One region of the Escherichia sp. HH091_1A genome, then DNA from elsewhere that is predicted to be linked to it. Evidence: predicted binding sites of a transcription regulator. Region 1 holds the regulator's gene; each other region holds the start of a gene.

What was found. Region 1 encodes CRP, which controls carbon source genes, mostly activating them, when cyclic AMP is high. Its sites were predicted from a motif close to ATGTGANNNNNNTCACAT; they were not measured.
Region 2: a site for CRP is predicted at 8,286-8,303, ahead of ldtB (L,D-transpeptidase). Genes of this name have one in related genera too.
Region 3: a site for CRP is predicted at 5,942-5,959, ahead of serC (3-phosphoserine/phosphohydroxythreonine transaminase). Genes of this name have one in related genera too.

Annotation. Positions count from the first base shown of each region.
Region 1 covers NZ_AP025747.1:4,116,032-4,126,990, forward strand. The annotation lists gene QUF14_RS20735 (ABC transporter ATP-binding protein) at 1-384, shown strand, start outside; gene QUF14_RS20740 (hydrolase) at 384-1,406, shown strand; gene QUF14_RS20745 (YheU family protein) at 1,400-1,618, shown strand; gene QUF14_RS20750 (phosphoribulokinase) at 1,672-2,541, shown strand; gene QUF14_RS20755 (OsmC family protein) at 2,596-3,000, opposite strand; gene crp (cAMP-activated global transcriptional regulator CRP) at 3,303-3,935, shown strand; gene QUF14_RS20765 (YccS/YhfK family putative transporter) at 3,986-6,076, shown strand; gene argD (bifunctional acetylornithine/succinyldiaminopimelate transaminase) at 6,154-7,374, opposite strand; gene pabA (aminodeoxychorismate synthase component 2) at 7,460-8,023, opposite strand; gene QUF14_RS20780 (putative adenosine monophosphate-protein transferase Fic) at 8,055-8,657, opposite strand; gene ficA (FicA/YhfG family antitoxin) at 8,647-8,814, opposite strand; gene ppiA (peptidylprolyl isomerase A) at 8,919-9,491, opposite strand; gene tsgA (MFS transporter TsgA) at 9,761-10,942, shown strand.
Region 2 covers NZ_AP025747.1:1,004,253-1,015,211, forward strand. The annotation lists gene glnH (glutamine ABC transporter substrate-binding protein GlnH) at 1-449, opposite strand, end outside; gene dps (DNA starvation/stationary phase protection protein Dps) at 853-1,356, opposite strand; gene rhtA (threonine/homoserine exporter RhtA) at 1,655-2,542, opposite strand; gene QUF14_RS04805 (protein YliM) at 2,777-2,842, shown strand; gene ompX (outer membrane protein OmpX) at 2,895-3,410, shown strand; gene opgE (phosphoethanolamine transferase) at 3,459-5,042, opposite strand; gene mntS (manganase accumulation protein MntS) at 5,314-5,442, opposite strand; gene mntR (manganese-binding transcriptional regulator MntR) at 5,628-6,095, shown strand; gene QUF14_RS04830 (anion transporter) at 6,092-7,210, shown strand; gene ldtB (L,D-transpeptidase) at 7,269-8,189, opposite strand; gene QUF14_RS04840 (hypothetical protein) at 9,405-10,301, shown strand; gene QUF14_RS04845 (DNA methyltransferase) at 10,383-10,959, opposite strand, start outside.
Region 3 covers NZ_AP025747.1:1,122,276-1,133,234, reverse strand. The annotation lists gene rpsA (30S ribosomal protein S1) at 1-1,464, opposite strand, end outside; gene cmk ((d)CMP kinase) at 1,575-2,258, opposite strand; gene ycaL (metallopeptidase YcaL) at 2,431-3,195, opposite strand; gene aroA (3-phosphoshikimate 1-carboxyvinyltransferase) at 3,364-4,647, opposite strand; gene serC (3-phosphoserine/phosphohydroxythreonine transaminase) at 4,718-5,806, opposite strand; gene QUF14_RS05335 (DUF421 domain-containing protein) at 6,005-6,697, opposite strand; gene ycaO (30S ribosomal protein S12 methylthiotransferase accessory factor YcaO) at 6,827-8,587, shown strand; gene focA (formate transporter FocA) at 8,993-9,850, shown strand; gene pflB (formate C-acetyltransferase) at 9,905-10,959, shown strand, end outside.

The sequences.
Region 1 (10,959 bases):
GATCTGGAAGATTATCAACAGTGGTTGAGCGACGTTCAAAAGCAGGAAAACCAGGCCGACGACGCGCCAAAAGAGAACGCGAACAGCGCCCAGGCACGTAAAGACCAGAAGCGTCGGGAAGCGGAGCTGCGTGCGCAAACCCAGCCACTGCGTAAAGAAATCGCCCGTCTGGAAAAAGAGATGGAGAAGCTGAACGCGCAACTGGCGCAGGCGGAAGAGAAACTCGGCGACAGCGAACTGTACGATCAAAGCCGTAAAGCGGAGTTGACCGCCTGCCTGCAACAGCAAGCCAGCGCCAAATCCGGGCTGGAAGAGTGCGAAATGGCGTGGCTGGAAGCCCAGGAGCAGCTTGAGCAGATGCTGCTGGAAGGCCAAAGCAACTGATGGCGCAGATAACGACGACCGATGCCAATGAATTCAGCAGCAGTGCTGAATTCACCCCTATGCGCGGCTTTAGCAATTGTCATCTGCAAACCATGCTGCCGCGTCTGTTTCGTCGCAAGGTGAAATTCACCCCGCACTGGCAGCGACTGGAGTTGCCCGACGGCGATTTTGTCGATCTCGCATGGAGTGAAGACCCTGCCCAGGCGAACCATAAACCGCGTTTAGTGGTGTTTCACGGGCTGGAGGGCAGCCTCAATAGCCCTTACGCCCACGGTCTGGTCGAGGCGGCGCAAAAACGCGGCTGGCTGGGCGTGGTGATGCATTTTCGCGGATGCAGCGGTGAACCAAACCGTATGCACCGCATTTACCATTCGGGCGAAACCGAAGACGCCAGCTGGTTTTTACGCTGGCTGCAGCGCGAATTTGGACATGCGCCAACGGCTGCCGTCGGCTATTCGCTCGGCGGTAATATGCTCGCCTGTTTGCTGGCAAAAGAAGGTAATAACCTCCCGATTGATGCAGCGGTAATTGTCTCCGCGCCATTTATGCTAGAAGCCTGTAGTTATCATATGGAAAAGGGCTTTTCCCGCGTTTATCAGCGTTACTTGCTGAACCTGTTAAAAGCCAATGCTGCGCGCAAACTGGCAGCCTATCCCGGTACGCTGCCGATTAATCTCGCACAGTTAAAATCGGTACGTCGCATCCGTGAATTTGACGATCTGATCACCGCCAGAATTCATGGCTACGCTGACGCTATCGACTATTATCGTCAGTGTAGCGCCATGCCGATGCTGAACCAGATCGCCAAACCGACGCTGATTATTCACGCCAAAGACGATCCGTTTATGGATCATCAGGTGATCCCGAAACCGGAAAATCTCCCCCCGCAGGTGGAGTATCAACTGACTGAACATGGTGGTCATGTTGGCTTTCTTGGCGGTACATTATTTCATCCGCAAATGTGGCTGGAGTCACGCATTCCTGACTGGTTAACAACGTATCTGGAGGCGAAATCATGTTGATTCCGTGGCAAGAACTCTCCCCCGAAACGCTGGAAAATTTAATTGAAAGTTTTGTGTTACGCGAAGGCACCGATTATGGTGAACATGAGCGTACACTTGAACAGAAAGTCGCCGACGTCAAACGCCAGCTACAGTGCGGAGAAGCGGTGCTGGTATGGTCGGAGCTGCACGAAACGGTCAATATCATGCCGCGCAGTCAGTTTCGTGAATAACCTGCAGCCGTCGGCGGACGAGATAATAATGATAGCTAAGTCATGGAGTTACTATGTCTGCCAAACATCCGGTCATTGCGGTAACAGGATCCAGCGGCGCGGGGACCACCACCACCAGTCTCGCGTTTCGTAAAATATTCGCGCAGTTAAATCTGCATGCAGCTGAGGTGGAAGGCGACAGTTTTCACCGTTACACGCGCCCGGAAATGGACATGGCGATCCGCAAGGCGCGTGATGCCGGGCGGCATATCAGCTACTTTGGCCCCGAAGCGAACGACTTCGGCCTGCTGGAACAAACCTTCATTGAATACGGTCAGAGCGGCAAAGGAAAATCACGCAAATATCTGCATACGTACGACGAAGCCGTACCGTGGAATCAGGTGCCGGGAACATTCACCCCATGGCAACCTTTACCGGAACCCACTGATGTACTGTTTTATGAAGGGCTACACGGTGGCGTCGTCACGCCACATCATAACGTTGCGCAGCATGTGGATTTACTGGTCGGCGTAGTGCCTATCGTTAACCTTGAGTGGATTCAAAAACTGATCCGCGACACCAGCGAGCGCGGGCACTCACGAGAAGCGGTGATGGACTCAGTAGTACGTTCAATGGAAGACTATATCAACTACATCACGCCGCAGTTTTCCCGCACCCATCTTAACTTCCAGCGCGTTCCCACTGTCGACACCTCAAACCCGTTCGCAGCAAAGGGCATTCCATCACTGGATGAAAGCTTTGTGGTGATCCATTTTCGTAATCTGGAAGGGATCGATTTCCCCTGGCTGCTGGCGATGTTGCAGGGCTCATTCATTTCCCACATCAATACATTAGTGGTGCCGGGCGGTAAAATGGGTCTGGCAATGGAGTTAATTATGCTGCCACTGGTGCAACGATTGATGGAAGGAAAGAAAATCGAGTAACTCTGCTAATATGCCGGATAAACAATTATCCGGCATCGTACTCCTGACATCAAATCACGCGGCAACCACTTCATACGAGTGAGTAATATTCACCGCTTTTTCCAGCATCAACGCCACTGAACAATATTTCTCAGCAGAGAGATCAACCGCACGCGCAACCGCTGCGTCTTTCAGGTCGCGACCGGTGACGATAAAATGCAGATTAATGTGCGTAAACAGGCGTGGTGCCTCTTCGCGGCGTTCAGAGGTCAATTTTACTTCACAATCGACCACATCCTGACGCCCTTTTTGCAGGATCGAAACCACATCGATGGCACTGCAACCACCCGCCGCCATCAACACCATTTCCATCGGACTTGGCGCTTTATCGCCTGAGTTGCCGTCCATTAAAATCTGGTGACCAGAGGCAGACTCGCCCAGAAAAGTTAACCCTTCGACCCACTTCACTCGCGCTTGCATTTTTGCTACTCCACTGCGTCAATTTTCCTGACAGAGTACGCGTACTAACCAAATCGCGCAACGGAAGGCGACCTGGGTCATGCTGAAGCGAGACACCAGGAGACACAAAGCGAAAGCTATGCTAAAACAGTCAGGATGCTACAGTAATACATTGATGTACTGCATGTATGCAAAGGACGTCACATTACCGTGCAGTACAGTTGATAGCCCCTTCCCAGGTAGCGGGAAGCACAATTTCGGCAATCCAGAGACAGCGGCGTTTTCTGGCTCTGGAGAAAGCTTATAACAGAGGATAACCGCGCATGGTGCTTGGCAAACCGCAAACAGACCCGACTCTCGAATGGTTCTTGTCTCATTGCCACATTCATAAGTACCCATCCAAGAGCACGCTTATTCACCAGGGTGAAAAAGCGGAAACGCTGTACTACATCGTTAAAGGCTCTGTGGCAGTGCTGATCAAAGATGAAGAGGGTAAAGAAATGATCCTCTCCTATCTGAATCAGGGTGATTTTATTGGCGAACTGGGCCTGTTTGAAGAAGGCCAGGAACGTAGCGCATGGGTACGTGCGAAAACCGCCTGTGAAGTGGCTGAAATTTCATACAAAAAATTTCGCCAATTGATTCAGGTAAACCCGGACATTCTGATGCGTCTTTCTGCACAGATGGCGCGTCGTTTGCAAGTCACTTCAGAGAAAGTGGGCAACCTGGCGTTCCTCGACGTGACGGGCCGCATTGCACAGACTCTGCTGAACCTGGCAAAACAACCGGATGCTATGACTCACCCGGACGGTATGCAAATCAAAATTACCCGTCAGGAAATTGGTCAGATTGTCGGCTGTTCTCGTGAAACCGTGGGACGCATTCTGAAGATGCTGGAAGATCAGAACCTGATCTCCGCACACGGTAAAACCATCGTCGTTTACGGCACTCGTTAATCCCGTCGGAGTGGCGCGTTACTGAGTAGCGCGCCATTTTGTTTCCCCCGATGTGGCGCAGACTGATTTATCACCCCGATATCAACTATGCACTACGACAAACGCTAGTGCTATGTTTGCCCGTGGCCGTTGGGTTAATGCTTGGCGAATTACGATTCGGTCTGCTCTTCTCCCTCGTTCCAGCCTGTTGCAATATTGCGGGCCTTGATACGCCTCATAAACGTTTTTTCAAACGCTTAATCATTGGTGCGTCACTGTTTGCCACCTGTAGCTTGCTGACACAGCTACTACTGGCAAAAGATGTTCCCCTGCCCTTTTTGCTGACCGGATTAACGCTGGTGCTTGGTGTCACTGCTGAGCTGGGGCCATTGCACGCAAAATTGCTTCCCGCATCGCTGCTCGCCGCCATTTTTACCCTCAGTCTGGCGGGATACATGCCAGTCTGGGAACCGTTGCTGATCTATGCGCTGGGCACGTTGTGGTACGGACTGTTTAACTGGTTTTGGTTCTGGCTCTGGCGCGAACAACCGCTACGCGAGTCACTAAGCTTGCTGTACCGTGAACTGGCGGATTATTGCGAAGCTAAATACAGCCTACTCACCCAGCACACCGATCCTGAAAAAGCATTGCCGCCGCTGCTGGTGCGCCAGCAAAAAGCGGTCGATTTAATTACTCAGTGCTATCAGCAAATGCATATGCTTTCCGCGCAAAATAATACTGACTACAAGCGGATGCTGCGTATTTTCCAAGAGGCGCTGGATTTACAGGAACATATTTCGGTCAGCTTGCATCAGCCGGAAGAGGTGCAAAAGCTGGTCGAGCGTAGCCATGCAGAAGAAGTTATCCGCTGGAATGCGCAAACTGTCGCCACTCGCCTGCGCGTGCTGGCTGATGACATTCTTTACCATCGCCTGCCGACGCGCTTTACGATGGAAAAACAAATTGGCGCACTGGAAAAAATCGCCCGCCAGCATCCGGATAATCCGGTTGGGCAATTCTGCTATTGGCACTTCAGCCGCATCGCCCGCGTGCTGCGCACCCAAAAACCGCTCTATGCCCGTGATTTACTGGCCGATAAACAGCGGCGAATGCCGTTACTGCCGGCGCTAAAAAGTTATCTGTCACTGAAATCTCCAGCGCTACGCAATGCTGGACGACTGAGTGTGATGTTAAGCGTTGCCAGCCTGATGGGCACCGCACTGCATCTGCCGAAGTCGTACTGGATCCTGATGACGGTATTGCTGGTAACGCAAAATGGCTACGGCGCAACCCGTCTGAGGATTGTGAACCGTTCTGTGGGAACCGTGGTCGGGTTAATCATTGCGGGCGTTGCCCTGCACTTTAAAATTCCCGAAGGTTACACCCTGACCTTGATGCTGATTACCACCCTCGCCAGCTACCTGATATTGCGCAAAAACTACGGCTGGGCGACGGTCGGTTTTACCATTACTGCGGTGTATACCCTGCAACTATTGTGGTTGAACGGCGAGCAATACATCCTTCCGCGTCTTATCGATACCATTATTGGTTGTTTAATTGCTTTCGGCGGTACTGTCTGGCTGTGGCCGCAGTGGCAGAGCGGGTTATTGCGTAAAAACGCCCATGATGCTTTAGAAGCCTATCAGGAAGCGATTCGTTTGATTCTGAGCGAGGATCCGCAACCAACGCCACTGGCCTGGCAGCGAATGCGGGTGAATCAGGCGCATAACACTCTGTATAACTCATTGAATCAGGCGATGCAGGAACCGGCATTCAACAGCCATTATCTGGCAGATATGAAACTGTGGGTAACGCATAGCCAGTTTATTGTTGAACATATTAATGCCATGACCACGCTGGCACGGGAACACCGGGCATTGCCACCTGAACTGGCACAAGAGTATTTACAGTCTTGTGAAATCGCCATTCAGCGTTGTCAGCAGCGACTGGAGTATGACGAACCAGGTAGTTCTGGCGATGCCAATATCATGGATGCGCCGGAGATGCAGCCGCACGAAGGTGCGGCAGGTACGCTGGAGCAGCATTTACAACGGGTTATTGGTCATCTGAACACCATGCACACCATTTCGTCGATGGCATGGCGGCAGCGACCGCATCATGGGATTTGGCTGAGTCGCAAGTTGCGGGATTCGAAGGCGTAATACAGGCTAAACCATCGGATAAGGCGTTCACGCCGCATCCGATATCTTTTGCCTGATGCGACGCTGACGCGTCTTATTTACGCCCCAATCACCTTCGCCACCGCGTGGGCGAAACGATGCATCCCTTCATCGATATCCGCATCTTCCACCACCAGCGACGGCGCAAGACGCATCACATCAGGCCCGGCATTCAGCACCATTACGCCTTCCTCGGCACCCGCATACAGGAAATCACGCGCCCGACCTTTGTACTGTGGTTTCAGCTCTGCGCCAATCAACAGCCCCATACCGCGAATATCGCTAAACACATCGTACTGCTGATCGATCTTCTGCAAATGGTCCACAAAACGCTGGCGTTTCGCGTGAATGCCTTCCAGCACTTCAGGGGTATTGATGATATCAAACGCCGCGCCAGCTACTGCACAGGCCAGTGGATTACCGCCGTAGGTGGAACCGTGAGAACCAGGATGAAACGCAGAAGCAATCTCCGCCGTAGTCAGCATGGCGCTAATCGGGAAGCCGCCGCCTAACGCTTTGGCGGAGGTCAGAATATCCGGCGTCACGCCGTAATGCATGTAAGCAAACAGATCGCCGGTCCGCCCCATCCCGCACTGCACTTCATCAAACACCAATAATGCCTGATGCTCATCACAGAGTTCGCGCAAGCCCTGCAAAAACTCTGGCGTCGCAGCCGTCACGCCGCCCTCGCCCTGAATCGGCTCAACCACCACCGCGCAGGTGTGATCATCCATCACCGCTTTCACTGCGTGGAGATCATTAAAGGGAACGTGGATGATGTCTGCCGGTTTTGGCCCAAAGCCGTCGGAATATTTTGGCTGCCCGCCCACCGAGACGGTAAACAGCGAACGACCATGAAAAGCGTTATGGAAGGCAATAATTTTGGTTTTGAACGGGCTATGACGCACACAGGCGTAATGGCGTGCCAGTTTAAAGGCAGTTTCGTTAGCTTCCGTGCCGGAGTTCATAAACACCACGCGTTCGGCAAACGTTGCCTCAATCAGTTTACGACCAAGACGCAGCGCCGGTTCATTGGTAAAAACGTTACTGATATGCCACAGAGTTTCGCCCTGGGTTTTTAACGCGTTCACCAGCGCAGGATGGCAATGGCCCAACGCCGTAACTGCAATGCCACCCGCGAAATCGACATACTCCTTGCCTTGCTGATCCCAGATTCTGCTGCCCAGACCTTTTACCGGAATAAACTCTGCCGGAGCATAAATCGGCAGGATCACTTCATCGAAAGTCGCGCGTGTAATTGCTGTTTGTTCAATTGCCATCTCATGATCACCCTGTTACGCATAACTCAATGTGAAATTATAATCACAAAATATGCATAAAAAACCACTGAATGGCAATCAGAAATCAGCGTTCCAGGAAATTAGCCAGCAGTTGATGTCCTTGTTCGCTGAGAATACTTTCTGGATGGAACTGCACACCTTCCAGATCCCACTGGCGATGGCGAATCCCCATAATCTCGCGGGTTTCGCTCCAGGCCGTCACTTCAAAGCACTCCGGTAATGAGTCAGGCGCCACCACCAGCGAATGGTAGCGTGTCACGGTGAGTGGATTTGCCAGCCCCTTAAATACGCCCTCACCGTTATGTGTGATCGGCGAGGTTTTACCGTGCATCACCTTTGCGGCGCGCACAACTTTGCCACCAAAAGCCTGCGCCATTGCCTGATGACCGAGGCAGACGCCAAGAATCGGCAAACTCCCGGCGTAGTGGCGAATAACGTCAAGGGAGATCCCTGCGTCGTCCGGCGTACAGGGTCCAGGTGAGATAACAATTTTCTGCGGTTTGAGTGTGTCGATATCCGCCAACGTTAACGCATCGTTGCGCTTAACCAACACGTCGGCCCCCAGTTCACAAAAGTACTGGTAGAGGTTCCAGGTGAAAGAATCGTAGTTATCAATAAGCAGGATCATGGCGGCTCCGGTACGAAAGAACCGCGCTATTTTACTCAGATTCCCCGGCTTCGCTTACCACTTTGCTAAATATCATCTGCAGTGCGGTGAGATCCCCCATTGCCCCACTCTGATTTGCCTGATTCCAGGCCTCTTTTTCGATACCCTGCCAGCTCAGTTGATAACCAGCATGAATCGCCAGTTGCTCGAAGAAGATCCGCTGTGCCAGACCACTTCCCGCTCGGAAGGGATGCAGGACGTTGATTTCACAATAGTAGTGTGCCAGCCGCTCGACGAACTTCGTTTTCTCCAGGCCAACCAGATACCCTTCTTCCTCCAGATCCTGCATCAGGGCATTGCCCTCTTTTTCGATATAAGCAAAGTGGCAGAACGGCGTATCGCCCTGATAAATATCAACTTCACGCAGTTGCCCCGCCCAGTCGAAAATATCCTGATACAGCTGGCGATGGATAGTGCGCAAATGCGGTAAACCGCGCACCAGCGGACCAAGCTCAATGGTCGCAGCACGCAGCGCCGTCATTTCGTAAGCGGCCTGTTCCAGCCGCTGTTGCTGGCGGATGTTCAGCCGGTTACGCATGATATCAAGGCCAGGATAAAGATACGGATCGCGCCCTTCGCCGAATTTATCGCTCATAGTGCCTCCTCAGCTCTTCAAGGCGCGCTAAAGCCTCTGCGGCAGTAAGAGTAACTAAAGGCATCTCGACGCCTTCAAGACGGCGACTGGCCTGGAAATTACGATTACGCTGAAGCTCCCAGAGACGGGACTTTTGCTTATCGGTGAGTTTCTTCACTTGATGCCTCCCTGAACGTGTCCATTTGCCACAAGTATAAGCGGCAAATCCGGGTTACGCCGGGAGAGCAGAAGCGCGGGCAAGATTGCCCGCGCGAGAAATCATTACGGCAGGACTTTAGCGGAAAGGATAACTACCGGTTTTGACGGCACATTCTGGTACGGACCAACGTCATGAGTCGGCACCTGGGAAATCTTATCGGCAACGTCCATGCCTTTCACCACTTTACCAAATACCGCGTAACCGAAATCACGCTGACCGTGGTCGAGGAAGGCGTTATCGGCAACGTTGATAAAGAACTGGCTGGTGGCGCTGTCTTTGTCAGCGGTACGCGCCATCGCGATGGTGCCACGCGTGTTGCGCAGGCCGTTATCGGCTTCATTTTTGATTGGCGGGTTTGGTTTTTTCTGCTGCATCTGCTCGGTGAAACCGCCGCCCTGAATCATAAAGCCAGGAATGACGCGGTGAAAGGTTGTGTTGTTATAAAAACCGCTGTTCACATAATCGACAAAGTTTTGCACAGATACTGGCGCTTTTTGTTTATCCAGCTCCAGTTCGATGTTACCAGCTGAGGTTGTCAACAATACGTGCGGGTCCCCTTTCGCTGCCATTGCTGCGGGAGAAAGAGCAGAAAGAGCGAAAACAGCAGCCATCGCCGCCAGGGTCGATTTGAACATGAGATTTCCTTAACAAACAGAGCAGAAAAAAAGCAAGTGAAGAGATTCTAAATAGCCTTCAAGAACAAGGCCATCCCTTTACCTAATTTTACGTATCTGAAATATATGTAACCTGACGATTACTTTTTATTCCGTGATCAAAATCACCCTTAAAATGCAATTTAGCAACCGATTGCAATAAAACATTTAAACAGATCACAAAATCACCTAAAATCGCCCGCTCGCGGCATATCCCGCTATGCCATTTTATTTTTGAACGCAGGCCAATCATGACTAACAGCAATCGCATCAAGCTCACATGGATTAGCTTTCTCTCCTACGCACTGACGGGTGCGTTGGTTATTGTCACCGGGATGGTGATGGGAAATATCGCCGATTATTTCAATCTGCCTGTTTCCAGTATGAGTAACACCTTCACCTTCCTCAATGCTGGCATTTTAATCTCTATCTTCCTCAATGCCTGGCTGATGGAAATCGTCCCATTAAAAACGCAGTTACGTTTTGGCTTTCTCCTGATGGTGCTGGCGGTTGCTGGTTTGATGTTTAGCCATAGCCTGGCGCTTTTCTCGGCAGCGATGTTCATTCTCGGGGTGGTCAGCGGTATCACTATGTCGATTGGTACATTCCTGATAACACAAATGTATGAAGGGCGTCAGCGCGGTTCTCGCCTGTTATTTACCGACTCCTTCTTCAGTATGGCCGGGATGATTTTCCCAATGATCGCCGCGTTTCTGCTGGCGCGCAGCATTGAGTGGTACTGGGTTTATGCCTGCATCGGGCTGGTTTACGTCGCTATTTTTATTCTGACCTTCGGCTGTGAGTTTCCGGCACTGGGCAAACATGCACCAAAAACGGATGCTCCGGTAGCGAAAGAAAAATGGGGGATCGGCGTGCTGTTTCTCTCTGTTGCGGCGCTGTGCTACATCCTCGGTCAGTTAGGTTTTATCTCCTGGGTACCAGAGTATGCCAAAGGCCTGGGCATGAGCCTGAACGACGCAGGTACGCTGGTGAGTAACTTCTGGATGTCCTATATGGTCGGCATGTGGGCGTTCAGCTTTATTCTTCGCTTCTTTGATTTGCAACGTATTCTGACCGTACTGGCCGGTCTGGCTGCGATTCTAATGTACGTCTTTAACACCGGAACACCGGCACATATGGCGTGGTCAATTCTCGCCCTGGGCTTCTTCTCCAGCGCGATCTATACCACCATCATCACCCTGGGTTCACAGCAAACCAAAGTACCGTCACCAAAACTGGTTAACTTTGTCCTGACCTGCGGGACCATCGGTACCATGCTGACCTTTGTCGTTACCGGCCCGATTGTTGAACATAGCGGTCCAAAGGCGGCGCTGCTGACGGCAAACGGTCTGTACGCTGTCGTCTTTGTGATGTGCTTCCTGTTAGGTTTCGTCAGCCGTCACCGTCAGCATAACACCCTGACCTCTCATTAATTGCTCATGCCGGGCGG
Region 2 (10,959 bases), 2.3 Mb from region 1:
ATGTTTGCTTTCGCGTAATCAACGGAGCCAGTGCCGCTCTTCACAGCAACCACTTTCCCGTCGAGATCTTTCACGCTTTTCACATCGTTATTGTTAGCTTTCACCATCACTAACAGGCCGCTTTTGTAGTAGCCGTCAGAGAAATCGATCGCTTTTTTACGCTCGTCGGTAATGGTGATGCCCGCCAGCGCCAGATCGACGTTTTTGGTTTGCAGTGCCGGAATGATCCCACTGAAATCCATCGGCTTCAGTTCGTAATCCAGCTTCAGCTCTTTAGCGATGGCAGCCCACAGATCAACGTCAAAGCCCACGTATTTATCGCCCTGTTTAAATTCAAACGGAACGAAGGCGGTATCCGTCGCGACAACTAATTTTTTATCCGCGGCATGAGAAGAAACCGCAAAAGCCAGGGTCAGTGCAGCCAGTGAAACTTTTAATACAGACTTCATAGCATTTCCTTTTTTCTATCCACGGGACGATCCCCTGCGTGACATTCACATATATGAAAAAATCGTGCCAGTTTTGCAACTCATTGATTTATCAAGATGCGGCAAAAACGTAATGCACGATTTATAGGGCAATACCCTGAAGATGCACCATTCTGGGGCACCAAACTGGTGCGCTAAAATTGTGCACTCAACACAGTGATTATTTAGCGTAAAACCTGATGAAAAAACAATCTTTATGTAACGATTGTGTGATGATGTGGATACAAAAAATTTACTTTGATGGTCGTGGACAGCGGATGGATGCACTAAATAAGTGCGTTGAGGCGGATTGCAAAACAAAACGGCCTCCTGTCAGGAAGCCGCTGTTATCGTTTACTAAATTTCTGCACCATCAGCGATGGATTTATTCGATGTTAGACTCGATAAACCACAGGAATTTATCCAGGTCGCGAGACGCGGCGGTCAGGATATCTGCGGTGTCGTCATCTTTCGCTTCGCCAATCGCTTTACGTACATCATTAGCGACAATCGCGTAACGGTCAGCCAGTTCTTTCAGGTGATCCTGAACGTTGTGGATGTCCAGCGGGTAGCTTTTCAGCGGGGTTTTGCTGTTGATAACTTGAGTGGTCCCCAGAGCTACACCGCCCAGCTGCACTGCACGTTCTGCCATGGTATCCAGATGATCGATCAGTGCTGTGCGGAAGCCATCCAGCATTTCATGTACGGCAATGAAGTTAGCGCCGCGCATGTTCCAGTGCGCTTGTTTGGTAATCAAAGAAAGATCAATAAACTGGATAACCTGGCGATTCAGCAACTCTACTGTTGCTTTTTTCTCGCTGTCAGAGACATCGTTGCGGGTATAAAGCAGATTGGTCGCTTTTGATTTAACTAATTTAGCGGTACTCATAATTTCATATCCTCTTGATGTTATGTCCCAGTAATTAACGAGACTAAGTATAGCACCGGCTATGTGTTCCGCTATTCTGGCTGTTCCTATCACACTAATAGTGGTAACAAGCGTGAAAAACAAAACTAATAAAAATTCAATGAGTTAGATATATTGATAAGAACAATTCTTATTTATTGGCTCGCCAGGAATTTTCGGAATAAATATGCTTTTGCATAATTCGATATATAAAGACGGTGTGGAGGAAAAGTAGCGAGAAATTCTGCATGGTTATGCATAACCATGCAGAAATGTAAATTTAATTAATGTCTAATTCTTTTATTTTGCTCTCTTTGCGTACTGTCAGCGTAGAACCCATTGAAGCGGCGATGATAGCGCCGAGCGCCAGCAGCTGTATGGGTGTCAATGTTTCTCCGAGGAAAATCATCCCGGAAACGGCAGCCAGCGCCGGTTCCATGCTCATCAGCGTACCAAATGTCCGCGTTGGCAAACGGGTGAGGGCAATCATTTCCAGCGAATAAGGCAGAGCGGTCGAGAGAATAGCGACAGCCAGACCCAATGGAATAACCGACCAGTGCCAGAGTGCTTCACCAGCCTGAAGCGCTCCAATTGGCACGAAAATTAACGCTGCAATCAACGAACCAATTGCCACCGTCGCAGGGCCATGTTCCGCTCCTGCGCGTTGCCCACTTAAAATGTAAATAGCCCAACAAGCCCCTGCTCCCAGTGCCAGCGCACAGCCGGTTAAATCGACATGGGAAACGTCTTGCCCCAGCGGTAGCAGGAACCATAGACCAAGAACCGCCAGCACAACCCAGACGAAATCTACCGGGCGACGAGAAGAGAACAGCGCCACCGCCAGTGGTCCGGTGAATTCCAGCGCCACCGCAATACCCAGCGGTACTGTCTGAATAGAAAGATAAAAAAGATAATTCATCCCACCCAGCGAAACGCCGTAAAACAACAGCGGTAACCGCTGCTCTTTGGCAAAGCGCAGTCGCCATGGCTTAAAGAACGCGATGAGGATCAGCGTTCCTAATGCCAGACGCAGCGCAGTGACACCCGGTGCGCCCACCAGAGGAAAAAGTGACTTAGCTAACGAGGCTCCACCCTGAATAGACGCCATGGCAACGAGCAATATGACTATTGGTAACCAGACCGGCATTTTACGTAATGAACCAGGCATCCTTTCTCCCACAAATATCTAAACCTAAGTAAAGCGTGGAGTGTACTGGATATACCCAATGCTGGTTGAGCATTTGTTGAAAAAATTTTCCCCCGTTTTGACTAAAATGCGCCAGGATTGATGGAATCATTAGTCTGGTGATTAGGAATAATCTGGATGAATGACAGGGAATACATGCGTAATACTTACGCAGTTCTCTGAAAAAGTGATTTAAATTTAGATGGATAGCGGTGTATGGAAACGTTCTGTTACATGAAATGGCCCGTTAGACATCATAAATCGCGAAGAGTTTCCCATTAATTTTTGATATATTTAAAACTTAGGACTTATTTGAATCACATTTGAGGTGGTTATGAAAAAAATTGCATGTCTTTCAGCACTGGCCGCAGTTCTGGCTTTCACCGCAGGTACTTCCGTAGCTGCGACTTCTACCGTAACTGGCGGTTACGCACAGAGCGACGCTCAGGGCCAAATGAACAAAATGGGCGGTTTCAACCTGAAATACCGCTATGAAGAAGACAACAGCCCGCTGGGTGTGATCGGTTCTTTCACTTACACCGAGAAAAGCCGTACTGCAAGCTCTGGTGACTACAACAAAAACCAGTACTACGGCATCACTGCTGGTCCGGCTTACCGCATTAACGACTGGGCAAGCATCTACGGTGTAGTGGGTGTGGGTTATGGTAAATTCCAGACCACTGAATACCCGACCTACAAACACGACACCAGCGACTACGGTTTCTCCTACGGTGCTGGTCTGCAGTTCAACCCGATGGAAAACGTTGCTCTGGACTTCTCTTACGAGCAGAGCCGTATTCGTAGCGTTGACGTAGGCACCTGGATTGCCGGTGTTGGTTACCGCTTCTAATCACTTCGGTGATATAAAAAATCCGCCTCTCGGGGCGGATTTTTTGTTTTAAGGTTTCGGGTCGAAAATATCGGTTCCGAGATGGTTGTAATCCACCTTCTGTAACTGGAAGTTGGTGATGTATATCGGCCCGGCTTTCTTCTCAGATATAAACGGGTATTTGATGTTAATTTCCTTCGCTTTAATTCCCGTCCACTGCGAGAAAAAGCCTAAAAAGTCATTGGCTGAACGGCGGGCTTTAATCACCCGATGCGCTTTATCGTCGCTCGAAATGACCATAAAAGGCACCTGGAAATTTTGCTGATACTTATCATCATGGGCAAGGTATTGCACGTCTTTGCCGCGTTCTTTAAAGGCCAGACCGTGGTCCGCAAAGTAAACCAGCGAGAAGCTGCTGCCGCTATTGCGTAACTGGTCGTACAGCTTACGCAACAAATCGTCCGTTTGTGTCATGGTATAGAGATAGCATGATGTTTCTTTCGATTGCACAAAGGTTGCGTATTTGCCTTGTGTCCGGTCGCAGGCCTGTGGATGTGAGCCCATCAGATGTAAAACAATCAGTTGCGGTTGCGAGTGTTCTTGCGCCAGCACCTGCGCGGTCATATCCAGTAACGCTTCGTCTTTAGTGTTTTTATCTGCTTCAAAATTACCGTCTTTCAGGAAGTACACTTCATCTGCACGTTTGGCGATGCTGGCGATGGCGGTATCGTATTCGCCGATTTGGCCCTGGTTGGAAAACCACCAGGTCTGGAAGCCCGCGCGATTTGCCAGGGTGACAAAGTTATCCTGAAACTGTGGTTTGCCATCGACTACGCGATTGAGCGTTAAGCCAAGCGATTTCTGCGTGGAGCCACTGGCGGCAATGTAGTCAGCAAATATCAAACCGTTAACACTGCTGGCAAACGGGGTATTGTCCCAGTGACCGCCAAAGGCACCGAGGGCATCGCGACGCGCACTTTCACCGATCACCACCACATAGGTCTGATACTTCGGCTTAACGGCAGTGACCGTCCAGGTATCTTTCATTCCGGAAAGTTTTGCCATCCGTTCTTGCTCTTCAATCACCTCGTTATTATTGACGATGACATCCTTAGCAAAACGAAATACCGGATAGCCAGTATCTTTCAGTTTAAATACGCCGCCCCAGGCCAGATTTTGCACGGGAGCAACAAAAAATGTCGCCACACTGAATACCAGACACAGACTGTCGAAGGTATTCCAGCGCGCTTTTTCGCTCTCTTTTTTCCGCCTGATTGCTATTACGCCGAGCGCAAAAATAAATAAGCCGACCAGGTAGCTGTACCACGGAAAAATCGTCAGGATTTCGGTCGACTCTTCCATATTGGTGGAATGCAATGCCAGCAAGGTATTGAAGTTAGGCGCGCCGTAGGCCTGAGCAAAAGGGAAATAACAAGCCGCCACCAGCGAACTGACACCGACCAGAACTTTTTGTACGCGAGGCAATGTTCGCCATAGCAAAAGCAAAATAGCCGTAAATGCGGCGGTGTATAGCAAACTGAAGGGGTAACCTAAGCCGAGGTTAATTAATAGCGACTGTAAAAAGTAGAACGCAGTCCACGGGCTAAATACCCGGCTACGGGTAACAAGCGATTCTTTGAGGGTTAAATTCATATGCCACTATCGTAACAAACGCCATGTGCTTACCCTGGCGTCAAGGGTCAATACCTGCAAGAGTGCGTGAAGAGGGGAAAAGGGTCCGCATCCGCGAGCCGCAATATACGCAGGGCTGCAAGAAGATAGAGCGAGCTGCCGTTCAGGTCAACTACTGACGAACAAATCTTTTGCGAAGGGGATTGCAAATCCGACAAAAAGTGGGGTTTTTCAGAGCAAAACGCGTTGTGCCTGCATAAAAGCAGGAGTGAAGCGGCGTACCGCGACGCCGCTATTTATCGGAAGGTTTATCTTGCTGCGGTTTGTTGTTGACCATATCGCACAACATAGAGAGCAGCATTAACCGTACTTTAAAGGGAGAATGACTAAACACGCGCATACACCTCTTGAACTCATTCATAAGACCTCCTGACTTGCTAATCCCGTCGATCCTTGAGGGATGATTGCATTACATACAGATATAGCACAGGCTATATTATATAGCTATTGCTAAAACGTTAATTTTTTGTACCTTCGCAACTCTGGTTTACAATGTGCGCACGAAATGAGAACGCTATGTATGCGTCACCATAATGAGGAAGCACAATGAGTCGTCGCGCAGGTACGCCAACAGCAAAAAAAGTGACGCAGTTAGTGAATGTGGAAGAGCACGTTGAAGGGTTCCGCCAGGTCAGAGAGGCACACCGGCGCGAGCTTATTGATGATTACGTTGAGCTGATTTCTGACTTGATCAGGGAAGTGGGGGAAGCTCGTCAGGTGGACATGGCTGCTCGTCTGGGCGTTTCGCAACCGACGGTGGCTAAAATGCTCAAACGACTGGCAACCATGGGGCTGATTGAAATGATCCCCTGGCGTGGCGTGTTTTTAACGGCAGAAGGAGAGAAGCTGGCGCAGGAAAGCCGCGAGCGACATCAGATAGTCGAAAATTTCTTGTTGGTGTTGGGCGTCAGCCCGGAAATCGCTCGTCGCGACGCGGAAGGCATGGAGCACCATGTCAGTGAAGAGACGCTGGATGCCTTTCGTTTGTTTACCCAGAAACACGGTGCCAAATGAGCCTGCCTTTTTTACGCACGCTACAAGGCGATCGCTTTTTTCAGTTATTAATTCTTGTTGGCATCGGATTAAGTTTTTTCGTTCCCTTTGCACCGAAATCCTGGCTTGCTGCTATCGACTGGCACACTATCATCACCCTCAGTGGCCTGATGCTGCTGACCAAAGGTGTGGAGTTAAGCGGTTATTTTGATGTGCTGGGGCGCAAAATGGTGCGCCGCTTTGCTACTGAGCGTCGGCTGGCAATGTTTATGGTGCTGGCGGCGGCGTTGCTTTCAACATTTCTGACCAACGATGTCGCGCTGTTTATTGTTGTTCCGCTGACAATCACACTAAAAAGACTGTGTGAGATCCCGATTAATCGACTGATTATTTTTGAGGCGCTGGCAGTCAATGCGGGTTCGCTACTGACGCCGATTGGCAACCCGCAAAATATTCTTATCTGGGGTCGTTCTGGTCTTTCGTTTGCCGGGTTTATTGCCCAAATGGCACCGCTGGCTGGCGCAATGATGCTGACACTCCTGCTACTGTGCTGGTGTTGTTTCCCTGGAAAGGCGCTGCAATATCATACGGGGGCGCAAACACCTGAGTGGAAACCGCGGCTGGTGTGGAGTTGTCTGGGGCTGTATATCGTCTTTCTGACGGCGCTGGAGTTAAAACAAGAGCTGTGGGGACTGGTGATTGTAGCGGCGGGCTTTGCGCTGCTGGCTCGTCGCGTGGTGATCAGCGTGGACTGGACTCTGCTGCTGGTATTTATGGCGATGTTTATCGACGTCCATTTGCTGACCCAACTGCCAGCTTTGCAGGGCGTGTTGAGCAATGTGAGCCATTTATCCGAACCCGGATTATGGTTAACGGCAATTGGTTTATCGCAGGTGATCAGTAACGTGCCGAGCACGATTTTGCTGCTCAATTATGTGCCACCGTCTTTATTACTGGCATGGGCGGTAAACGTGGGTGGCTTTGGTTTATTACCCGGATCGCTGGCAAATTTGATTGCGTTACGGATGGCAAACGATCGCCGTATCTGGTGGCGTTTCCATCTCTATTCAATACCGATGCTGTTGTGGGCGGCGCTGGTGGGATACGTTTTGTTAGTTATGTTCCCGGCCAGCTAGGTGCTGGCAAATAAAAAAGGCGGATTATGAGTCCGCCTTTTAATTTAAGTTTTGAAGATTAATTCAGACGAACCGGCATCCCGGAACGATTTTTGATCGCTTCATCCAGCACGACCTGATCCACATCAGGCTGACCAGTTACTGTCTGCACGCTCTTGGTCAGGGTAATTGGCACAATTTCCTGACCTTCAAACTGGGCTTCGGTGGTAGACAGCGGGTTATGGACTTCAATATAACGGCTGCCGTCAGGCTCGGTGGTCGCTTTTACCGGCTCATCAATAAACTGTACGCGAGTACCGACCGGCACTTTCTCGAACAGGAATTTGATGTCTTCGTTACGCAGACGCACACAACCATGACTTACACGCAGGCCGATACCGAAGTTGGCGTTGGTGCCATGGATAGCGTACAGGCGACCGATGTAGAGTGCATACAGCCCCATCGGGTTATCCGGACCTGCCGGAACGACAGCCGGAAGCGGTTCGCCCGCAGCGCGGTACTCTGCGTGCATTTTGGCGGTCGGCGTCCAGGTAGGGCCTGCTTTTTTACGCTCAACTTTGGTGGTCCAGTTGATAGGCGTGTCTTTGCCTAACTGACCAATGCCGATGGGCAGCACGATAACGGTGTTGCTGCCTTTCGGATAGTAATAGAGACGCATCTCTGCGCTGTTAATGACAATGCCTTCATGAACGGTATCCGGCAGGATCAGCTGCTGCGGAATGTTCAGTACAGTACCGCCTTTCGGCAGGAAGGTATCCACACCCGGGTTAGCTTCCATCATGTTGGAAAGACCCATCTGGTACTCGGCGGCAAAATACTCCAGCGGCTGAGTGTTACCTTCAGGAATGGTGATCACCTGATTCTGACCAACCAGGCGACTCCCGTCGGTTGGCAGAGGATAAGTTACCGCAGAGGCGGTACTGCAAAAGCCGACAACAGCGAAGGCCGCTGCGAATAATGTTTTCAATTTCATATTCATGTTAAGCGAGATTTTGTGCCTGGCAGGCCATTGGGTTGAGAATATTAGAGTATTGGAAGCGCATTATAAGTTCATTCCAGCTCACAGTGAAATCAGATGTGTACGAAATCACATTTTTTGCCTTTGGGAAGAGTGTAGACCTTAAGCGGGGGACGGGATCTTCTTTCAGACTTATGGCATAATACGCGGTTTGTCATATCTCTTTTCAGGATACGCCTGTGTTAGTTTCCAGTAACGTCACAATATAGTTTCAAAGTGAACAAGAATATTTATTATTTAGTTGATATAGTATTATGGCTGGCCCTTGGTAAGTTACGCTAACTTACATGATGATCTTTGTACCGTTTGTCTTCATCTATAACCTTCATATTGCACTTAGGGATGCGAGATTCGTAGTTGTAATGGTGTTGTTAAAGAAATGTGGTGTTGTAACTCTTTCTCTATTGCAAGAGATGATTGTTTTGGTTCTCTTATAACTCAATACAGCAGAAAAATCTTGATAAGGACAAGAATTGCGAATGATGTAATAATTATACCTCTATTATGGTGTTAGAGCTGAAATTATGTCACATTCTTTAAAGAATTAGATAGTTCGGATGTGGTGGAACAGTGATGTGATTGTCTGTATGGTACTGAACGGTGGTGGAGTTAACTTTTCAATAAAGTGATGTTTGATATTCAACGAGTATGCATCGAAAATACAGAGCAAAATGGATTTGAGAGGGCACTACTGCACTCAAGGGATCTACATAGTGTAGTGTATGGATGGTAGGAAAATAAGTATGGAATGAGGCCGATAGGCGATATAAAATTAAGTCATTGCGAGTGCATAATACATAACAAATTTTAGCTATATCATATAACTCCAGTTTCGGGGGATATCTGATTGTGCTAGGTATGAGTGGTCTGTTGTTAGTAAAATCAATGGGAATTGATTAATTCTTATTATCTAATATAAAGTTCATTAGTGGTAATGGAACATAATTTCCTATCAAAATAAATTATTGAAAGTTGTATTTTGTGATGATTTAAATAAAAATATATTGCTGCAATGAATAATGATAAGTAAAAAGCAGTATATACAATTACACTGTATGATTACTAAAATAGTTGCAATAACTATTGAATATTAATATGCATATATTTTATCGTGAGAACTTGAGCTTAATCATAACTAAGTGTATTATATTCATGGTTTCACAAAAGGAATTTGATATGACTTTTAATTCAAATAGTTATTTTGCAACGATTCAAAATCGATTAGATGTAGTGACAGCTATTCCTAACACCAGAACATTTCCTGAGTGTCTTCCTCAGCGAATTAATAATTATACTCCGATGATTGAGTTATTTCGGGAGCTAGTAATGACATCTCGAAGTAGCTATGATGTCTTATTTAAAATACGGAATCCAGGAGCTTTTTCTGCTGATGTTCGTATATCTTTATTAAAGATATTCAGGAGATGTGTATGTACTGTATTAGACACCGAGGCGACTAAAAAAATTACTAAAATCTCGACAAGTGCTTTATATGAAGCATATGGCAGTTTATTCAAAGATATATCTACATTACAGGCACAATTTTCTGGTATTACAAATGAACAAATAACTTCATTGGCATCCTTGTTAGGTGAATATGATGATCGAGGTCAGCAGGGATATGTTTTGACAGATTTATTTTTTGATTGGTTTGAAGAAAAACTAGGACAAGAATTCTCAATAACTGGTCCTAGAGGGGCTGGTCGTGATATAGAATTGAACACTATTTTTCCTCAATTTATTGGTTCTTGTCCTTGCGATTTTATTATCAGGGAGTCATATTCTAATCAGGTAAGAGCTATTGGTTTTGCTCGTTATGATAGCACGAGAGGGGGAGCACAATCCGATGATAGAACGGGAGGAAATAATGATAAAGTCAACAAAGTAATGCAGTTTAGTCTCCAGTCAGGGGAAAATTTTAAAATAATATTTCTCTCGGATGGTCCTGGACTGACTCATAATGATACTTGGTATGAAACATGTTATTTAGATGGCCAGTGGGATGGTAATGTCAGAGTAACAACTTTAAAAACAGCTGATATTAGAATCACTCATAACTGGTTACGGAGTTAGTAATAAGGACAGAATACTGTTGATATGAAGACAAATATTGTCTTCATATCTTTATTTAGATTGCTACAATATTACAATTTATTAAAGTATTTCATCAAATAATAATTCAATTTCATTAGTATGCTTGCAATAAACATCATTATCGACAATGAAATTGAACTCTCGATCAGATAATTTTAGTTGTCTGCTTTTCTCTGCTGCATTTGACTTCACAAAATCGCCCATAGGCTCTAACCCATATTTTAATCTTCGTATAGAGGTGATTATAGCTTGAAATGATTGATCTATTCCTAACCATTTTCTATCTAATTCTTGGGCTGCGTGCAATGTTGTACCAGAACCACAAAAAGGGTCTAATACAAGATCACCGACATTAGTGCTTGCTGCAATTATTTTTTTCAACATGTCAAAATTTTTTTCTGTTGGATAACCCGTAATCTTAATACTTTGATGGTGTGCATCTCTAAATTGGTCCCAATAATCTGTCAATGGTAATTTTTTATCTTGAGTTAAATAGACTTTACGTCGGGGATTTCCTGTTTTAGACCAATGGATTTCTCCTTTTCTATCTAATTCATCTAATTTTTCAGGAGACATTTGCCAATGTTTTCCGGGGGGAGGGGTCATCCCTCTCCAAGGTTTTCCTGTTTCTCCGTTA
Region 3 (10,959 bases), 2.5 Mb from region 1:
AACGCGGTCACGGGATGCTTCAGAAGCACGCAGGTAACCTTCAACGCCGTCAGCCAGTTCTACGGTTGCGCCTTTAGCGTCAACTGCAGTTACTTTACCGGTTACGATAGCGCCTTTCTTGTTCAGAGCAACCCAGTTGTTGAACGGATCTTCTGCGAGCTGTTTAACGCCCAGGGAGATACGTTCACGTTCTGCGTCAACCTGCAGAACAACTGCAGCGATTTCGTCGCCTTTTTTGTATTCACGAACTGCTTCTTCGCCTGCAACGTTCCAGGAGATGTCAGACAGGTGAACCAGGCCGTCGATGCCGCCGTCAAGGCCGATGAAGATACCGAAGTCAGTGATAGACTTGATTTTACCTTCAACACGGTCACCCTTGTTGTGGGTTTCCGCGAACTGCTGCCACGGGTTAGCTTTGCACTGTTTCAGACCCAGGGAGATACGACGACGTTCTTCGTCGATATCCAGAACCATAACTTCCACGACATCGCCAACGTTAACAACTTTGGACGGGTGGATGTTTTTGTTGGTCCAATCCATTTCGGAAACGTGTACCAGGCCTTCAACGCCTTCTTCGATTTCAACGAAGCAGCCGTAGTCGGTCAGGTTGGTCACGCGACCAGTCAGTTTGGTACCTTCCGGATAACGTTTAGCAATAGCTACCCACGGATCTTCGCCCAGCTGTTTCAGGCCCAGGGATACACGGGTACGTTCGCGGTCGAACTTCAGCACTTTAACAGTGATTTCGTCGCCCACGTTGACGATTTCGCTCGGATGCTTAACGCGTTTCCAGGCCATATCAGTGATGTGCAGCAGGCCGTCAACGCCGCCCAGATCAACGAATGCACCGTAGTCAGTGAGGTTCTTAACGATACCTTTAACTTCCATGCCTTCCTGCAGGTTTTCCAGCAGCTGATCGCGCTCTGCGCTGTTTTCGGATTCGATAACGGCACGACGAGAAACAACAACGTTGTTGCGCTTCTGATCCAGCTTGATTACTTTGAATTCAAGCTCTTTGCCTTCCAGGTGCAGAGTGTCACGCACCGGACGAACGTCTACCAGAGAACCTGGCAGGAACGCACGAATACCGTTCAGCTCAACAGTGAAGCCGCCCTTAACTTTGCCGTTGATAACACCGGTAACAGTTTCAGCATCTTCGTAAGCTTTTTCCAGCGTGATCCAGGCTTCGTGACGTTTAGCTTTCTCACGGGACAGCAGAGTTTCACCGAAGCCGTCTTCTACTGCGTCCAGAGCAACGTCAACTTCGTCACCTACCTGGATTTCCAGCTCGCCCTGGGCGTTTTTGAACTGCTCAGCCGGGATGGCGGACTCAGATTTCAGACCAGCGTCAACCAGTACTACGTCTTTGTCGATAGCAACAACAACGCCACGAACGATAGAACCCGGGCGGGTTTCGATTTCTTTTAAGGACTCTTCAAAGAGTTGAGCAAAAGATTCAGTCATGTTTAATCTTCAGGTTTATATTTAACGTCCACCTGGCTCCATGCCGGATGGGGTTGTTTAACATACCCGCTGTCATTCCATTGCAACGGGGGTACTGCAAATTCGGTCGCTTATGCGAGAGCCAATTTCTGGCGCGCGTATTGTAGCGCTTTTTCAATCACTTGCTCAATGCTTAAGGTGGTGGAATCCAACACTAAAGCATCGGCTGCCGGAACCAGTGGCGCTACCGCTCGGTTACGATCGCGGTCGTCGCGTTCTTTGATCTCGGCCAAAAGGCGCTCAAAGTTAACACTAAAGCCCTTCTCCTGCAACTGTAGCATGCGGCGATGCGCACGTTCTTCCGAGGAGGCGTCAAGGAAAATTTTCACTGGCGCATCAGGGAATACCACCGTTCCCATATCGCGGCCATCGGCAATCAAGCCTGGTAATTCGCGAAACGCGCGTTGGCGACGCAATAATGCTTCACGAACGCGTGGGAATGCCGCGACTTGTGAAGCAGCATTCGCCACTTCCTGAGTACGAATTTCGCCGCTGACATCTTCCCCTTCGAGGATCACTTCCAGATTGCCATTGGTCGACACAAAACGTACATCCAGATGGGATGCCAGCGGCACGAGCGCATCTTCCGTTGCAACATCAACATGGTGATGTAATGCCGCCAGTGCCAGTACGCGATAAATTGCACCCGAGTCCAGCAGATGCCATTGCAACGCTTCCGCCATAGCCTTACACAAGGTGCCTTTCCCTGCACCGCTTGGGCCATCAATGGTAATAACCGGGGCAATTGCCGTCATCTTTATCTCCTTAAAACAGGCGTACCGTTAACATAACCGCGCGCATTATACGCGCCGACGCCACAAATCGTTAACGTTGTGTGCAAAAACCAGTTTTGTCTGTATTCAGATGGGGATTTATTGCGCAATTATAGCGGGCTGGCAGAAGACCAGCCCGAAAGATGACAATGATTTACTTACCAGAGGCGATACGATCACGGATGTGTTGCGCACGCTCTGTTGATGGTGGATGAGAGTCAAACATGGACTGGGTACGGCCGCCATCCAGGCTGGCCAATTTTTCAAAGCTGCCAACCAGCCCCTGGGTGCTGATGCCACGTTTCTTCAACAGATCAAAGGAGAAATCATCTGCTTCGGACTCTTTATCGCGGGAGTATTTAGCATTGATCGCGCCTTCTGCGATATCACCTAATTGTGAGCGAGAAAGCTGGGAAGCCACACCGCTGGTAGCGGAAATCGCATCACGTGCGGCAACGATCGCATAAGAAGCTTTCATTTCAGCCAGCGAGTGACCCAACGCGACGTGGCCCAGTTCATGACCCAGAACGCCTTCAATTTCGTTGTCGTTCATCATGTCCATCAGGCCACTGTAGACACGAACACAGCCGTTCGCCATCGCCCATGCATTGACGTCGCTGGTCATATAAACCTTATAGTTGACCGGCGTGCCATTAATATTGTTACCCAATGCTTTGGCGATTTTTGCCAGACGTTTACCGTACTTGCTGGATTTACTTGCGACTTGATTGCCGCTGTCCATTTCGGCACAGCCCTGATTGGCAATCGCTTTTGCATCAGCATCGCTTAACGTTGCTGCTTTATAGGCATTTAAACCTGAGCTGATAGCCATATTGGTATCAATACCGTGGGTATTCTGACACCCTGTCAGTAAAGCTGCAGAGGCCGCAATCGCCAGCAGTAATTTAGTATTCTTCATGTGAATCATCCGTTGATTAATCATATATAAATATTATGTATCAATAACTTACATCGACAAACGACGCTACCATTAATCAAAATGACTCACAAGGTCCGAAAAAAAACGCCGGCAATGTGCCGACGTATTGATAAAGAAAGATTTGGCTATTTATTGCACGTTGTTCATTCAGGCTGCCTGGCTAATCCGCGCCAGCTGCTCGAAATAATCCGGAAATGTTTTGGCCGTGCATTTGGGATCAAGAATCGTCACTGGTGTATCTGACAACGCCACCAGCGAGAAACACATCGCCATCCGGTGATCATTGTATGTTGCGATCTCGGCAAAGTTCAGTTTTTCCGGTGGAGTGATACGAATGTAATCGTGCCCCTCTTCTACTTCCGCGCCGACTTTACGTAGCTCTGTTGCCATCGCAAACAGGCGATCGGTCTCTTTAACACGCCAGTTATAGATATTGCGCAGCGTGGTAGTGCCTTTTGCAAATAATGCCGCCGTGGCAATGGTCATCGCCGCATCGGGAATATGGTTCATATCCATATCAATAGCGTTCAGTTCACCACGCGTGCAGGAAATATAATCATCGCCCCAGCAAATGGTCGCGCCCATTTTTTCCAGCACATCAGCAAAGCGAATATCACCCTGCATACTGTTGCGTCCAATGCCGGTCACTTTTACAGTGCCGCCTTTGATTGCTGCTGCTGCCAGGAAGTAAGAAGCCGAAGATGCATCGCCTTCGACCAAATAAGTACCCGGAGACTGATAAGACTGCCCGCCTTTTACGACAAATTGTTGATAGTGCTGATTTTCAATTTCAACACCAAACGTCTTCATCAGATTGAGTGTGATGTCGATATAAGGTTTAGAGACCAGATCGCCTTTAATACGAATCACCGTATCTTCCGGTGCAAGAGGCGCAGTCATTAACAGTGCGGTGAGGAACTGGCTGGAAACGGAGCCATCAACGTCAACGTTGCCGCCAGTAAAGCCGCCCTGTAAACGCAATGGTGGATAATTTTCTTGTTCCAGGTAAGTGATCTTCGCCCCGCCCAGGCGCAGCGCATCCACCAGATGACCAATGGGGCGTTCTTTCATACGCGGTTCACCGGTCAGCACAATATCATTGCTACCCAGACAAAGAGCTGCCGCCAGCGGACGCATTGCCGTTCCGGCGTTACCGAGGAACAACTCCAGGGCACTTTTTGCGTGTAATGGACCGCCGTTACCGATGATTTCGCAACGCGTACGATCGGCTGAAAGCGTATAGCTTACCCCTAACGCTGTTAATGCATTCAGCATATGGCGCACGTCATCGCTATCCAGCAGATTGGTTAATACTGTTTTGCCGTGTGCTAATGCCGCCAGCAATAAAGCGCGGTTAGAAACGCTCTTGGAACCGGGCAGATTAATGGTGCCATCGACACGAGCGATGGGTTGTAACGTCAGGGATTCCATGAACTCAACTCTCTACAACAGAAATAAAAACCCCACAGGCTGGCTGTGGGGATTAAGCAAAATTTCGGCATTAGCCGTGACGGCGTTCGAACTCAATCATGAAGTCTGTCAGCGCTTTAACGCCTTCCAGAGGCATTGCGTTATAAATTGACGCACGCATACCGCCGACCACACGATGCCCTTTCAGGGCATGCAGCCCCGCAGCAAAAGACTCTTCAAGGAACAATTTGTCAAGCGCACTGTCCGCCAACTGGAACGGCACGTTCATCCGCGAACGGTTAGCTTTCGCCACGTCATTGCGGTAGAAATCGCTGTTATCAATCACCCCATACAGCAGTTCTGCTTTTTGCTGATTGATTTTATCCATTGCAGCCACGCCGCCGTTCGCTTTCAGCCATTTGAATACCAGACCGGACAGGTACCAGGCAAATGTCGGCGGCGTGTTAAACATTGAGTCGTTATCGTTAAGGATGGAATAATCCAGAATCGACGGACAAGCGATATTCGCTTTACCCAGTAAGTCTTCACGAACGATGACGATTGTCAGGCCCGCCGGGCCGATATTTTTCTGTGCGCCAGCATAAATCACACCGTAACGACTGACGTCAATTGGACGGGAAAGAATTGTTGAAGAGAAGTCGGCTGCAACCACCACTTCTTTACCAAAGTCTGGCGTTTCGTCGATGGCGATACCATCGATGGTCTCATTTGGGCAGTAATGCATATAAGCGGCATTATCAGAGAGCTGCCATTCACGCATTGGCTTAACCGCACGAAGACCATCAACAGTCACTTTGGCGTCAAAGACATTTGGCTTGCAGTATTTTTTCGCTTCTTTAATGGCACTTGCCGCCCAGTAACCGGCATCAACATAATCTGCAGTGGTTTTATCACCAAGAATATTCAGCGGAACAGCAGCAAACTGACCGCGACCACCGCCGTGGCAGAACAATACTTTATAGTTGGAGGGGATATTAAGAAGATCGCGAAAATCCTTCTCGGCTTCCTCTGCAACCTGAATGAACTCTTTACCACGGTGGCTCACTTCCATCACCGACGTACCAAGACCGTTCCAGTCGCGCAGTTCCTGTTGAGCCTGTTTAAGCACCTCTGCCGGTAGCATTGCCGGACCAGAACTAAAATTGAAGATTTGAGCCATTTCCCCTCACCACGTTGCGTTGCCATTAACCCACGGACAATCGATTGCGACCGCGGGTAATACATTATTCCTGTGGCTATCGGTTTTATCATTCAGTGGCGCGCATCGCAATGGGTAAAACAGTCGAGGGCAAAAATGCGGCACGCGTCACACAATAGAATCTCTCGGATTATTGTCCAAAAACCGATTTTTTTGCTGTCAGGTCACCCGTTTAGCCCGACTTGCCTTCGTCCATTCTGGATTTGCACAGCGCGGACATAATTGTTTTTCCCCTGCGTTCATATGAATGATCTCACTGCAACGGATGCAAGCATAGTCCGCCGACTCAGGCACCACTTTGTAACGCTGAGTACAGTCACTGGGTAAAATAAGTAATCCCGGTTTGACCTTGTCATCTTCAAAGAAATAGACACTGATTTGCCCGTTGGTTTCGAGAATCGCCAGACGTACCTGCCCCAACTGCTCCACTCCACGCAGTCGCAGCTCCATAAAGAACTCAAATTCCGTCATGTTGGAGTTATTAAGTTTCGACCAGGCCAGCTCACCATCCTCAATAATGACAACCGGCTTGCCTTCCAGAAGATCCTCCAGTTTTTCACTGTGCGCCATCAACCACATTACCAGACGGTATAACAACGCCAGAGTAATAAAGACGATAAGCACCGGAACCATCGGCACATCATCATAAAACGCCACATCCCCCGCCGCTGACCCCAGCGTCAGAATGATTAACACTTCAAAAAGCGACATCTGCCGCACACCGCGTCTTCCGGTCATTTTGAGGAACAAAAAAACCAGTACAAAGGTATAAAGACTACGTAGTGCAACTTCGCCAAGGAAATCAAAAGGCACTTTATCAAATGCCATACGGTGGAGATCGAACGCCTTCATTTTTATGCTCTTATCGTGGTTTATCCACTAAAAGCATAGTCAACAGTTCATCGGCATGGCGGCGGTGATAGCGCCTTTGAGATAAAACCCGTATTATTGCGCGCTTTCCGTACGACTAAAGTGATTTTCATGACGCAAACATTTATCCCCGGCAAAGATGCCGCTCTGGAAGATTCCATCGCTCGCTTCCAGCAAAAACTTTCAGACCTCGGTTTTCAGATTGAAGAGGCCTCCTGGCTGAATCCCGTGCCTAACGTCTGGTCTGTACATATTCGCGACAAAGAGTGCGCACTGTGTTTTACCAACGGTAAAGGCGCAACCAAAAAAGCGGCGCTGGCTTCTGCACTCGGTGAATATTTCGAGCGTCTGTCTACCAACTACTTTTTTGCTGACTTCTGGCTGGGCGAAACCATCGCCAACGGTCCATTCGTGCATTATCCCAACGAAAAATGGTTCCCACTGACCGAAAACGACGATGTACCAGAAGGGCTGCTCGATGACCGTCTGCGCGCATTTTACGATCCGGAGAATGAACTGACCGGCAGCATGCTGATTGACCTACAATCTGGTAACGAAGATCGTGGTATTTGCGGTCTGCCGTTTACGCGCCAGTCCGACAATCAGATCGTTTATATTCCGATGAATATCATTGGTAACCTGTACGTTTCTAACGGTATGTCCGCTGGCAATACCCGAAACGAAGCACGCGTCCAGGGGTTGTCCGAAGTTTTCGAACGCTACGTGAAAAACCGGATTATTGCTGAAAGCATCAGCCTGCCAGAGATCCCGGCAGACGTGCTGGCGCGTTATCCAGCGGTGGTTGAAGCGATCGAAACACTGGAAGCGGAAGGTTTCCCGATCTTCGCTTATGATGCCTCGCTTGGCGGTCAATATCCGGTGATCTGCGTGGTACTGTTCAATCCAGCTAACGGTACCTGCTTTGCATCCTTCGGTGCACATCCTGATTTTGGCGTTGCACTGGAACGTACCGTGACCGAGTTGCTGCAAGGCCGCGGTCTGAAAGATTTGGATGTGTTTACTCCGCCAACCTTCGATGATGAAGAAGTCGCTGAACATACTAACCTCGAAACGCACTTTATCGATTCCAGCGGTTTAATTTCCTGGGACCTATTCAAGCAGGATGCTGATTATCCGTTTGTGGACTGGAGCTTCTCAGGCACCACGGAAGAAGAGTTTGCTACGCTGATGGCTATCTTCAACAAAGAAGATAAAGAAGTTTATATTGCCGATTACGAGCATCTGGGCGTTTATGCTTGCCGCATTATCGTGCCTGGCATGTCCGATATTTATCCGGCAGAAGATCTGTGGCTGGCGAATAACAGCATGGGCAGCCATTTACGTGAAACGATTCTTTCACTCCCAGGCAGCGAGTGGGAAAAAGAAGATTACCTGAACCTCATCGAGCAACTGGATGAAGAAGGTTTTGATGACTTTACCCGCGTGCGTGAGCTGTTGGGTCTGGCGACCGGGTCGGATAACGGTTGGTACACCCTGCGTATCGGAGAATTAAAAGCCATGCTGGCGCTGGCTGGTGGCGATCTGGAACAGGCTCTGGTCTGGACCGAATGGACGATGGAGTTTAACTCATCAGTATTTAATCCGGAACGCGCCAACTATTATCGCTGTCTGCAAACGTTGTTATTACTGGCACAGGAAGAAGACCGCCAACCACTGCAATATCTGAATGCCTTCGTTCGTATGTATGGCGCAGATGCCGTAGAAGCCGCCAGTGCGGCAATGAGCGGTGAATCGGCGTTTTATGGCTTGCAACCCGTAGATAGCGATCTGCACGCGTTTGCTGCACATCAGTCGTTGTTGAAGGCCTACGAAAAGCTGCAGCGCGCCAAAGCAGCATTCTGGGCAAAATAAAATCAAATAGCCTACGCAATGTAGGCTTAATGATTCGTCTGAGTTATATTACGGGGCGTTTTTTTAATGCCCCGCTTTACATATATTTGCATTAATAAAATAATTGTAATTATAAAGTTAAATATCGGTAATTTGTATTTAATAAATACGATCGATATTGTTACTTTATTCGCCTGGTGCTCCCTTTTAATTAACTGTTTTAGCGGAGGATGCGGAAAAAATTCAACTCATTTGTTAATTTTTAAAATTTATTTTTATTTGGATAATCAAATGTTTACTCCGTATTTGCATAAAAACCATGCGAGTTACGGGCCTATAAGCCAGGCGAGATATGATCTATATCAATTTCTCATCTATAATGCTTTGTTAGTATCTCGTCGCCGACTTAATAAAGAGAGAGTTAGTGTGAAAGCTGACAACCCTTTTGATCTTTTACTTCCTGCAGCAATGGCCAAAGTGGCCGAAGAGGCAGGTGTCTATAAAGCAACGAAACATCCGCTTAAGACTTTCTATCTTGCGATTACCGCCGGTGTTTTCATCTCAATCGCATTCGTCTTCTATATCACAGCAACCACTGGCACAGGAACAATGCCCTTCGGCATGGCAAAACTGGTTGGCGGCATTTGCTTCTCTCTGGGGCTGATTCTTTGTGTTGTCTGCGGAGCCGATCTCTTTACTTCCACAGTGTTGATTGTTGTTGCTAAGGCGAGTGGGCGCATCACCTGGGGTCAGTTGGCGAAAAACTGGCTAAATGTCTATTTTGGCAACCTGGTCGGCGCACTGCTGTTTGTACTTTTAATGTGGCTTTCCGGCGAGTATATGACCGCGAATGGTCAATGGGGACTAAACGTCCTACAAACCGCCGACCACAAAGTGCACCATACTTTTATTGAGGCCGTCTGCCTTGGTATCCTGGCAAACCTGATGGTATGTCTGGCAGTATGGATGAGTTATTCTGGCCGCAGCCTGATGGATAAAGCGTTCATTATGGTGCTGCCGGTCGCGATGTTTGTTGCCAGCGGTTTTGAGCACAGTATCGCAAACATGTTTATGATCCCGATGGGTATTGTAATCCGCGACTTCGCATCTCCGGAATTCTGGACCGCTGTCGGTTCTGCACCGGAAAATTTTTCTCACCTGACCGTGATGAACTTCATCACTGATAACCTGATTCCGGTTACGATCGGTAATATTATCGGCGGTGGTTTGTTGGTTGGGTTGACATACTGGGTCATTTACCTGCGTGAAAACGATCACCATTAATGGTTGTCGAAGTACGCAGTAAATAAAAAATCCACTTAAGAAGGTAGGTGTTACATGTCCGAGCTTAATGAAAAGTTAGCCACAGCCTGGGAAGGTTTTACCAAAGGTGACTGGCAGAATGAAGTAAACGTCCGTGACTTCATTCAGAAAAACTACACTCCGTACGAGGGTGACGAGTCCTTCCTGGCTGGCGCTACTGAAGCGACCACCACCCTGTGGGACAAAGTAATGGAAGGCGTTAAACTGGAAAACCGCACTCACGCGCCAGTTGACTTTGACACCGCTGTTGCTTCCACCATCACCTCTCACGACGCTGGCTACATCAACAAAGCGTTGGAAAAAGTTGTTGGTCTGCAGACTGAAGCTCCGCTGAAACGTGCTCTTATCCCGTTCGGTGGTATCAAAATGATCGAAGGTTCCTGCAAAGCGTACAACCGCGAACTGGACCCGATGATCAAAAAAATCTTCACTGAATACCGTAAAACTCACAACCAGGGCGTGTTCGACGTTTACACTCCGGACATCCTGCGTTGCCGTAAATCCGGTGTTCTGACCGGTCTGCCAGATGCTTATGGCCGTGGTCGTATCATCGGTGACTACCGTCGCGTTGCGCTGTACGGTATCGACTACCTGATGAAAGACAAATACGCTCAGTTCACCTCTCTGCAGGCTGATCTGGAAAACGGCGTAAACCTGGAACAGACTATCCGTCTGCGCGAAGAAATCGCTGAACAGCACCGCGCTCTGGGTCAGATGAAAGAAATGGCTGCGAAATACGGCTACGACATCTCTGGTCCGGCTACCAACGCTCAGGAAGCTATCCAGTGGACTTACTTCGGCTACCTGGCTGCTGTTAAGTCTCAGAACGGTGCTGCAATGTCCTTCGGTCGTACCTCCACCTTCCTGGATGTGTACATCGAACGTGACCTGAAAGCTGGCAAGATCACCGAACAAGAAGCGCAGGAAATGGTTGACCACCTGGTCATGAAACTGCGTATGGTTCGCTTCCTGCGTACTCCGGAATACGATGAACTGTTCTCTGGCGACCCGATCTGGGCAACCGAATCTATCGGTGGTATGGGCCTCGACGGTCGTACCCTGGTTACCAA